4 regions of the Parageobacillus sp. G301 genome follow, and region 2 is predicted to be linked to each of the others. Evidence: riboswitches for the same ligand, from Rfam matches in the RefSeq annotation. Region 2 holds a riboswitch; each other region holds the start of a gene.
The links. Region 2 has a riboswitch for S-adenosylmethionine ahead of QSJ37_RS07080 (methionine biosynthesis PLP-dependent protein). Riboswitches for the same ligand answer to the same signal wherever they lie in the genome.

Region 1: linked by a shared signal. The riboswitch ahead of QSJ37_RS04110 (Na+/H+ antiporter NhaC family protein) and the one ahead of QSJ37_RS07080 (methionine biosynthesis PLP-dependent protein) in region 2 are both predicted to bind S-adenosylmethionine.
Region 3: linked by a shared signal. The riboswitch ahead of QSJ37_RS16360 (phosphoadenylyl-sulfate reductase) and the one ahead of QSJ37_RS07080 (methionine biosynthesis PLP-dependent protein) in region 2 are both predicted to bind S-adenosylmethionine.
Region 4: linked by a shared signal. The riboswitch ahead of QSJ37_RS04780 (hypothetical protein) and the one ahead of QSJ37_RS07080 (methionine biosynthesis PLP-dependent protein) in region 2 are both predicted to bind S-adenosylmethionine.

The regions. Positions count from the first base shown of each region.
Region 1 is NZ_BSDB01000001.1:797,835-800,037, reverse strand. Features, by position in the region: gene QSJ37_RS04120 (ABC transporter permease subunit) at 1-53, shown strand, start outside; gene QSJ37_RS04115 (TetR/AcrR family transcriptional regulator) at 53-730, shown strand; SAM riboswitch class I at 919-1,024, shown strand; gene QSJ37_RS04110 (Na+/H+ antiporter NhaC family protein) at 1,134-2,203, shown strand, end outside.
Region 2 is NZ_BSDB01000001.1:1,394,591-1,396,793, forward strand. Features, by position in the region: gene QSJ37_RS07080 (methionine biosynthesis PLP-dependent protein) at 1-1,090, opposite strand, end outside; SAM riboswitch class I at 1,167-1,279, opposite strand; gene QSJ37_RS07085 (alpha/beta hydrolase) at 1,510-2,203, shown strand, end outside.
Region 3 is NZ_BSDB01000003.1:101,667-103,869, forward strand. Features, by position in the region: gene QSJ37_RS16355 (PAS domain-containing sensor histidine kinase) at 1-989, shown strand, start outside; SAM riboswitch class I at 1,142-1,250, shown strand; gene QSJ37_RS16360 (phosphoadenylyl-sulfate reductase) at 1,375-2,082, shown strand; gene QSJ37_RS16365 (sulfate permease) at 2,097-2,203, shown strand, end outside.
Region 4 is NZ_BSDB01000001.1:943,557-945,759, reverse strand. Features, by position in the region: gene opp4A (oligopeptide ABC transporter substrate-binding protein) at 1-760, shown strand, start outside; SAM riboswitch class I at 867-974, shown strand; gene QSJ37_RS04780 (hypothetical protein) at 1,050-1,382, shown strand; gene QSJ37_RS04775 (VOC family protein) at 1,410-1,793, shown strand; gene QSJ37_RS04770 (AbrB family transcriptional regulator) at 1,866-2,203, opposite strand, start outside.

The sequences.
Region 1 (2,203 bases), 600 kb from region 2:
TTAGTATCTTCGCTTCATATATGGTATATAAAAAGAAAGATATTGCAGTCTAATGAAATTAGAGGTGTTAAAATTGTATTCAGCATTTGAAAAGCAGCCTAAAGAGAAAAAAGACTTGATCATCAAAGTGGCCATCGAGGAATTTGTGAAGAATGGTTATGAAAAGACCTCTACAGATGTTATTACGAGACGGGCGGGAATTTCCAAGGGAATACTTTTTCATTATTTTAAGAGCAAGAAAAACTTATACCTTTATTTAGTGAATTATGTGAAGGACTTTCTGACGGAACTAGCAATGGAAGAAATGGAAAAAATCCAATCTGATGATTTCTTTGAAAGGATCAAAGAAATCGTCCTGTTGAAACAAAAACTAACGGTTCAGTATCTCCAAGAAACTCAGTTTATTACGGATGCCTTTACTAATCCTCCAGTGGCAGTAAAGAAGGAAATGGAAGAAATTATTAAGAAACATTACGAAGCTTATCAGGAAGATTTTTTGCTGAAGCATGTCTATATTAAAGATCTGATCCAAACGGAAAAACTTAGAGAGGATATTTCCGTGGATACCGTGATCCGCATGACCATGTTGATTGCCGAACAGCTGTCTAATAAGTATATGGCTATATACAAAAATAAGCAAATGGATGTCATGAGTGGTGTGGAGTCTTTGATAAGGGAACTGAATGAATATCTTAAGATTATTAAATATGGAATCTATAAACCAGAATAGAGTTTTTGATTTCTTTTCCCGTGGCGTTTTGCTACGGGATTTTTGCATATTATTAATGTTACACAAGTATAATTTTAAGATTTATTTAAAATTATTTAAAAATAAGACATTATCAAAGTGTATTGCACAATAGATGAATATGTTGTAATCTTTTATTTGTTTTATATAACGAAATACAACCGCTCATCTTCTTATCTAGAGAGGCGGAGGGACTGGCCCGAAGAAGTCTCGGCAGCGGACTCGTTTTCGAGTGCTGTGCCAAATCCAGCAAGCATTGTGCTTGAAAGATAAGAAGGGTTTCTTATATAGATACGTATAAGGCCTCTTCTTATGTTCAGATAAGAAGAGGCCTTTTCTCTAAGTGGAAAGCTCCTTCAAAAAAACATAAAATGAGGTGGAAAGAGTGGAGTTAAGAAAAGGCAATCTATTTGCGTTATTTCCGTTTGTGATCTTTTTAGTGTTGTTCATTGGTGCAGGCGTGGTTACAGGCGATTTTTATAAATTTCCAGTCATTGTAGCAATTTTGATTGCGGCAAGTATTTCGTTGATGATGAATCGGAAAGAGTCTTTAACGAAGAAAGTGGAAGTGTTCACAAAAGGGGCTGGAAATGCCGATGTCATGTTAATGGTCATCATTTTCTTATTAGCAGGAGCATTTTCGGAAGTAACTAAAAAAATGGGGGCTGTTGAATCAACGGTTAATTTGGCTCTTTCCGTTGTTCCGCAAAATTTATTAATAGCCGGTTTATTTGTCATTGGATGTTTTATCTCCATTTCGATGGGAACGTCCATGGGAACGATTGTAGCGTTAGCGCCGATTGGAGTCGGAATTAGTGAACAAACCGATATTTCTTTGGCATTATCTATGGCAGCTGTCATTGGCGGTGCTATGTTTGGAGATAACCTATCTTTTATCTCTGATACAACGATTGCGGCAGTTCGTACACAAAATACAAGAATGAAAGAAAAGTTTAAGGTGAACTTTTTCATTGTTTTACCAGCGGCAATCATCACCATCGTTCTTTTCTGGGCCATTACTGCTGGAGAGCAAGCGGAAATTACGAATCAATCTTTTAATTGGATGAAAATTTTACCTTACCTTGGTGTATTAATAACAGCATTAATGGGCGTTAATGTACTAGTCGTGTTAGCAGGCGGTATTTTATTAGCAGGAATCATCGGTCTTCTTGATGGAAGCTACAGTGCAATGGGCCTCATTCAAGCCATCGGTGACGGGGTCGCCGGAATGCAGGAATTGTCATTGCTTGCGATCTTAATTTCCGGTATGGTGGAAGTCATTAAACATAACGGTGGAATCGATTATTTACTTCAATTAGTAACAAGAAATGTAAAGTCAAAAAAAGGGGCACAATTCGGCATCGCGGGATTAGTGAGCTTAACAAATCTTTCAACAGCAAACAATACGATCTCCATTTTAATTGCTGGTCCACTTGCAAAAAACATTGCTGATCA
Region 2 (2,203 bases):
TACTTTTTAACGCTTGCGATAAGTCAGAAATTAAATCTTCGACATGCTCGATGCCGACAGAGAAACGAAGCAGCCGGTTACAGACACCGTTGGCGATGCGGATTTCTTCTGGAATATCGGCATGTGTTTGCGTTGCTGGATATGTAATAAAGCTTTCGACTCCACCTAAACTTTCGGCGAATGTAATTAATCGTAAACTTTGCAAAAAGCGGTTGACCCATTTTTCTTCGCGCAAGCGGAACGACAACATGCCGCCTCTTCCCGGGTATAATACATCAGTAATATCTTCATGCGCCGCTAAAAATTCACTGATTCGTTTCGCGTTTTCTTCGTGCTGTCGCATCCGAAGCGCCAGCGTCTTCATGCCGCGAATAAGCAGCCACGAATCAAACGGTGAAAGCACAGCGCCAATTGCGTTCTGATATTCCGCGAGCCGCTTGCAAAGTTCCTCCCCCTTCGCAACGACGAGACCTGCCAACACATCGTTATGGCCTCCTAAATATTTTGTTGCACTATGGATGACGATATCGGCTCCTTGCTCGATCGGACGCTGAAAAACTGGTGTGTAAAACGTGTTGTCGACAATGAGAAGCAGTCCATGTTTTTTCGCAAATTTTGCCACTTCAGCAATGTCCGTTTCCTGCATTAACGGGTTCGTCGGTGTTTCTAAAAAAATCGCTTTTGTTTTTTCGGTGATGTAGTTCTCTACTAATCGTATGTCGCGAAAATCTACATAATGAAAAGACAAGCCGTATTTTCGCCAGCCGCGTTCAAATAAACGATATGTACCTCCATATAAATCGGAGGAAACGAGAAATTCATCCCCGCTTTCAAATAACGCAAGAACCGTCTGAATGGCCGCCATGCCCGAGCTGAACGCGTAGCCTTGGTCTCCTCCTTCTAGCTTTGCGATCGCTTCCTCGACGATTTTCCGCGTCGGATTGCCGGTACGAATGTAGTCAAATCCGGTAGACTTCCCGATTCCTTCATGACGGTACGCGGTCGAAAAATAGACGGGCGGATTGACCGTTCCTGTGACCGTGTCACTGCGGTTTCCGATTTGCGCCAATAACGTTTCCATTTTCTCCATCTGTATCTCTCCCTCTTCTATAAAATAAAAAAAGTCTTCTAAGAAGAAGACTTTTCCATACGTCGATCAGTGCTTCTTCTTATCTGCCGAATTGAAAAAATTCAATTCGCTGGATTTAGCACCTGGCCAAAAATTGGCTGGTTGCTGAAGCTTCATAGGGCCAGTTCCCTCCACTTCTCTTGATAAGAATGCATCCTTCACTATTCATTTTTTCTGATTACTAAAAATGTACCTCATTTATTGTGAGTTTGCAAGGAATTTTTAAAATTTTTCAAATTGATATGTTGTTTTTATACGTTGGAAAAACTCCCGGCGCTTTTTTATGTAAATATTCATCATAATCCGCTGTGTTTGTTAACATGTTTTTACAAAAATATGTTACAATAACAGGTGAATCTGTTTTTATTGGAGGATCCATCATGGCATTACAAAAAGGGACAATGCGTGATTACACTATTTATAGTGATGAGCTGGATGAGGAAATAACGCTGCTTGCCTATTTGCCAAGTTCGTTTTCCCCGCTTCATAAGTATTCTCTTCTTATCGCTCAGGATGGGAAAGATTATTTTATGTACGGGAAAATAAAAAGCGTTATTGAACAACTGATGGAAAACGGCGAGATTGACCGCACCATTGTCATCGGAATTCCATATCGCGATGTTAAGGACCGCTATGAGAAATATCATCCAAACGGAAAGAAAAACAGCCGTTATTTGCGTTTTTTAGCACATGAGCTCGTTCCGTTTTTAGATCAAACGTTTCCTACGTACCAAATCGGAAAAGGACGCGCGCTCATCGGCGATTCCCTTGGCGGCACTGTATCACTAATGGCAGGATTATTGTATCCGCATACATTTGGAAAAATTGCGATGCAGTCGCCATATATCGATGAAGGAATCATCGAGGAAATTTTACAATTTTCGGAACCGCCATTATTGCAAATTTACCATTCGGTGGGCACAAACGAAACAGCAGTGAAAACGACGGACGGAAACGTGCGCGATTTTATCACTCCAAATCGGAAGGCGCGTGAAGCGTTTATTCAAAAAGGATTTTTGTACGAATACAACGAATTTGATGGCGGTCATGCATGGACATATTGGCAGCCTGACG
Region 3 (2,203 bases), on a different contig from region 2:
GAATGACGGGATATAAAGCGGAAGAAGCCATTGGAAAAGCATCGCATGATATCATTCACCATACGAAAAAAGATGGAACTCCTTACTCTATTGATGAATGCCCAATTGATCTCGCCATTCAAGATGGGAAAACATATCATATTAGTGAAGATATTTTTTGGAAAAAAGATGGTACCCATTTCCCCGTTTCCTATACGGTAACGCCTGTTTTGGAAAATGGAGCCGTCGTTGATGCGGTATTGACATTCACCGATATTACCGAACTGAAAAAAACAGAAGAATTCATTCGAACATCGGAAAAGCTCTCAGTTGCCGGCCAGCTAGCGGCTGGGATCGCCCATGAAATTCGCAATCCGCTTACAGCCATAAAAGGATTTATACAACTATTGCAATCCGAACTTGACGAGAAAAAACCTTACCTTCACATTATTGAATCAGAAATTCAGCGCATTGAACTTATTTTAGGCGAACTATTAGTGTTGGCAAAACCACAAGCAACCAAATTTACAAAAAGTGATATTGGCGTTTTGCTTCAACATGTCACCGCTTTATTAGAAACACAGGGTATTTTGCATAACATCCAAATTATTACAAAAACTGATCCATCTCTTCCTCTCATTGAATGTGACGAAAACGGATTAAAGCAAGTATTTATTAATTTCTTAAAAAATGCGATGGAAGCGATGAAAAATGGTGGACATATTTTCATTGAAGCACAAAAAAAGGATGAACATTCCGTTCTTATTCGCTTTATCGACGAAGGCTGCGGAATTCCAAAAGAACATCTAGAAAAAATAGGAAAACCGTTCTTTACAACAAAAGAAAAAGGTACTGGTCTTGGGATGATGATCAGTAAAAAAATTATCGAAGACCACGGCGGAACGATGTCGATTATGAGTGAAGTGAATAAAGGAACAACCGTCGAAGTAACATTGCCGATCCGCGTTTCTGCATCCTCTGTTTTGCATAATTCCCTATTATCCGATTGACATGCATGGAAAAGGTCGGACAACAAACCGCCCTTTTCTTTCCTGATTTCTTTATTCCTCTACTGTGTTATATCAGCAAAAAATAAATTCCTATAGAAAAACTAGGATTGACTTTTGCTTGAATTGTGTTAAAATTTTAATCAATTATATAAGACTTATCAAGAGTGAGGGAGGGACTGGCCCGATGAACTCCGGCAACCTGCTTGGCCGAAAGCAAGGTGCTAATTCCAGCAAAATGGACTCCATTTTGGAAGATAAGGCGCTATTAGTGACCGGTTTGCTCTTCCAAAATGGGAGAGCGTTTTTAATAAGCGTTCGTTCTCTTTCTATTCCTATATAACCAACTAATCCACTTTATTTTCTTTGATTTCAAAGGGGGAGAAAAATGCTCACTTATCAAACATGGGAAGCCAAAGAAAAACCTTCATTCCCTCACGATAATGAAACAAAAGGGGCGCTTGATGTTCTCGCCTGGGCATACCGCCAATATGAGGACGATATTGTGTACGCCTGTAGCTTCGGCATTGAAGGAATCGTGTTAATCGATTTAATTTCGCAAGTAAAGCCAGATGCAGAAATCGTATTTCTCGATACCGGGCTTCATTTTCGTGAAACATACGAAACAATCGAAAAGGTAAAAGAAAAATATCCTTCCCTCCGCATTGTGATGAAACAGCCGAGCATATCCTTAGATGAACAGGCAAAACAATTCGGGGACGAATTATGGAAACACCATCCAAACAAATGCTGTGAATTGCGGAAGGTGATTCCTCTGCGCGAAGTATTGACCGGGGTAACCGCTTGGATTTCCGGCCTGCGCCGCGAACAATCACCGACACGCAGCCACGTCCAATACATCAATAAAGATGACAAATTCCAATCGATCAAAATATGCCCGCTCATTCATTGGACATGGAAAGACGTATGGAGCTATGTATATAAATACAGGCTTCCATACAATGTACTTCATGATCAAGGTTATCCAAGCATCGGCTGCGCGCCATGCACAGCCCCTGCTCTCGACCCGAACGACTTGCGTTCCGGCCGCTGGGTCGGGCACGGAAAAACGGAATGCGGGCTTCATATCTCATAGGGAGAGACACGAATATGCTCCTTATTGTTGCTTTTATCGTTTCCTTTTTCTTTGCAATGAATATCGGTGCTAGCGGCGCCGCCGCCGCAATGGGAGTGGCGTACGGATCCGGCGCCATCAG
Region 4 (2,203 bases), 450 kb from region 2:
AAAATTCCAAAACAAAAAGCTTCGCCAAGCGATGGCATACGCGATTAATAACAAGGAAGTCGCAGACAGACTTTATCACGGTTTACGCTTCCCGGCAACGACGTTAATTCCGCCATCCTTCCCAGGATACCATGATAAAAACGCAAAAGGATATACGTATGATCCAGAAAAGGCGAAAAAATTGCTGGATGAAGCAGGATATAAAGATGTCGATGGCGACGGCTTCCGTGAAGATCCAAACGGCAAGAAGTTTACGATTAACTTCCTGTCAATGAGCGGCGGGGATATTGCCGAACCGCTGGCGAAATTTTACATGCAATGCTGGAAAGACGTCGGTTTGAATGTGCAACTGGTTGATGGCCGCTTGGCGGAATTCAACTCGTTCTATGACATGGTTGAAAAAGATAACCCGAAAGTCGATGTGTTCGCCGCGGCGTGGTACACTGGAACCGATGTGGACCCGTATGGATTATATGGACGCGATGTGATGTTTAACTATTCTCGATGGGTGAACGAGAAAAATGATGAATTGTTAGAAAAAGGACATTCCGAGCAAGCATTCGATAAAGAATACCGCAAGAAAATTTACAACGAATGGCAAGCGCTGATGAATGAAGAAGTACCTGTCATCCCGACTCTGTACCGCTCGATTATTTATGCGGTAAACAATCGTGTGAAAAACTTTACCGTCGACCCTAGCTCAAAATTAACATGGAAAGATGTTGGTGTCACTTCCGAAAAACCAGAAGTAGCGCAATAATAAAAAGAGGGGAGAGCGCCTTTGCTCTCCCTTCCTCGTTTGTGAAAATCAAAAAATGATTGTCATCACAATGGCACCATGATAAGATAAAAACAAACTGCATACAGTCTTATCAAGAGTGGACGAGAGATCGGGCTCTATGACTCCACAGCAACCTGCGTATTACGCAAGGTGCTCCAACCCGCAAAGCGTCTTTCGCTTTGGATGATAAGAACGGTTACCCCCTTTCGCATCATTCATGGCGAAAGGGGTTTTTATGTATGTGCAAAGAAGGAGGTGGGAATGTCGATTGCGCGAAAATGATTTGATTCGCAGCTATATGGCGGCACACTTAACGGTAGCATCGTTTGCTTCCCATGTCGCCCGTTGTGTCCAAAAACAGCTTTTGCAATTTGACCGACAGGCAGCGATTCATTTTGATAGCAGCCAAAATGTTTTCCATCTATACGGATATACGCAAGGGAAGATGTTTTCGCTTCTTCTGACATTTGCGGAAGTGGAAGAATGGAAAGCCGCTGGCCCTTATGCGCTTGACCGCTACATTTTTTGCGAATTAGAGGAAAAAGGAATTTCGATCGTACATATGACTCCATATTTGCGATCGGTATTTTCACAATCTTGAAAATAATGGAAAAAGGGGAGAAACATAATGGCAGTAAAAAAATTTGAACACGTCGGCATTCAAGTAAAAGACATCGAAACATCGAAAAAGTTTTATCAAGAGGTAGTCGGATTGGAACTACTTAGCGAGATGACGCATACGAACGGTACAATGAAATTGGCGTTTTTAGGGTTGGATGGCTCAGTCATTGTCGAATTGATCGAAGGGTATAATCCGAATTTGCCGACGGAAGGAAAAGTGCATCACGTCGCCTTTACCGTTGAAGGAATTGAACAAGAAAAAGAACGGATTCAATCGCTCGGCGTTCCGCTTGTATGGGAAGAGATTACGACGCTGCCAAACGGGGCGAAATATTTGTTCTTTCTTGGACCGGATGGTGAATGGATCGAATTTTATGAACCGGCTAAGTAAGAAAAGCGGAGATGCTTGTTGGACTCTTAACAACTAAAACCGCTCTGTTCAGCTTTAAACAGAGCGGTTTTTTCATGATGTTTCGGTGATATATGGAAATTTTCGAAATACCCATTTCAGCACGTTCGGTACGACGATAATGACAAGAAGAAGACGTACAAATTGCAAGGAGCTGACAATCGCTGGATCTCCTCCGACCGTTTGCGCCGTTAATACCATTTCCACAAGTCCTCCTGGCGCAAGACTCAACAGCGCGGTCGACAGCGGAAGATCGGTTAATTCCGCAAATACGTAGCCACATCCGAACGATAGAGCAATTAATACTAACGCAAGCAAGAAATATACCCAGCTAAATTTTCCGCCAAGCTTAATATCTTCTAAGGTAATGCGTTCTCCCATGTTTATTCCGA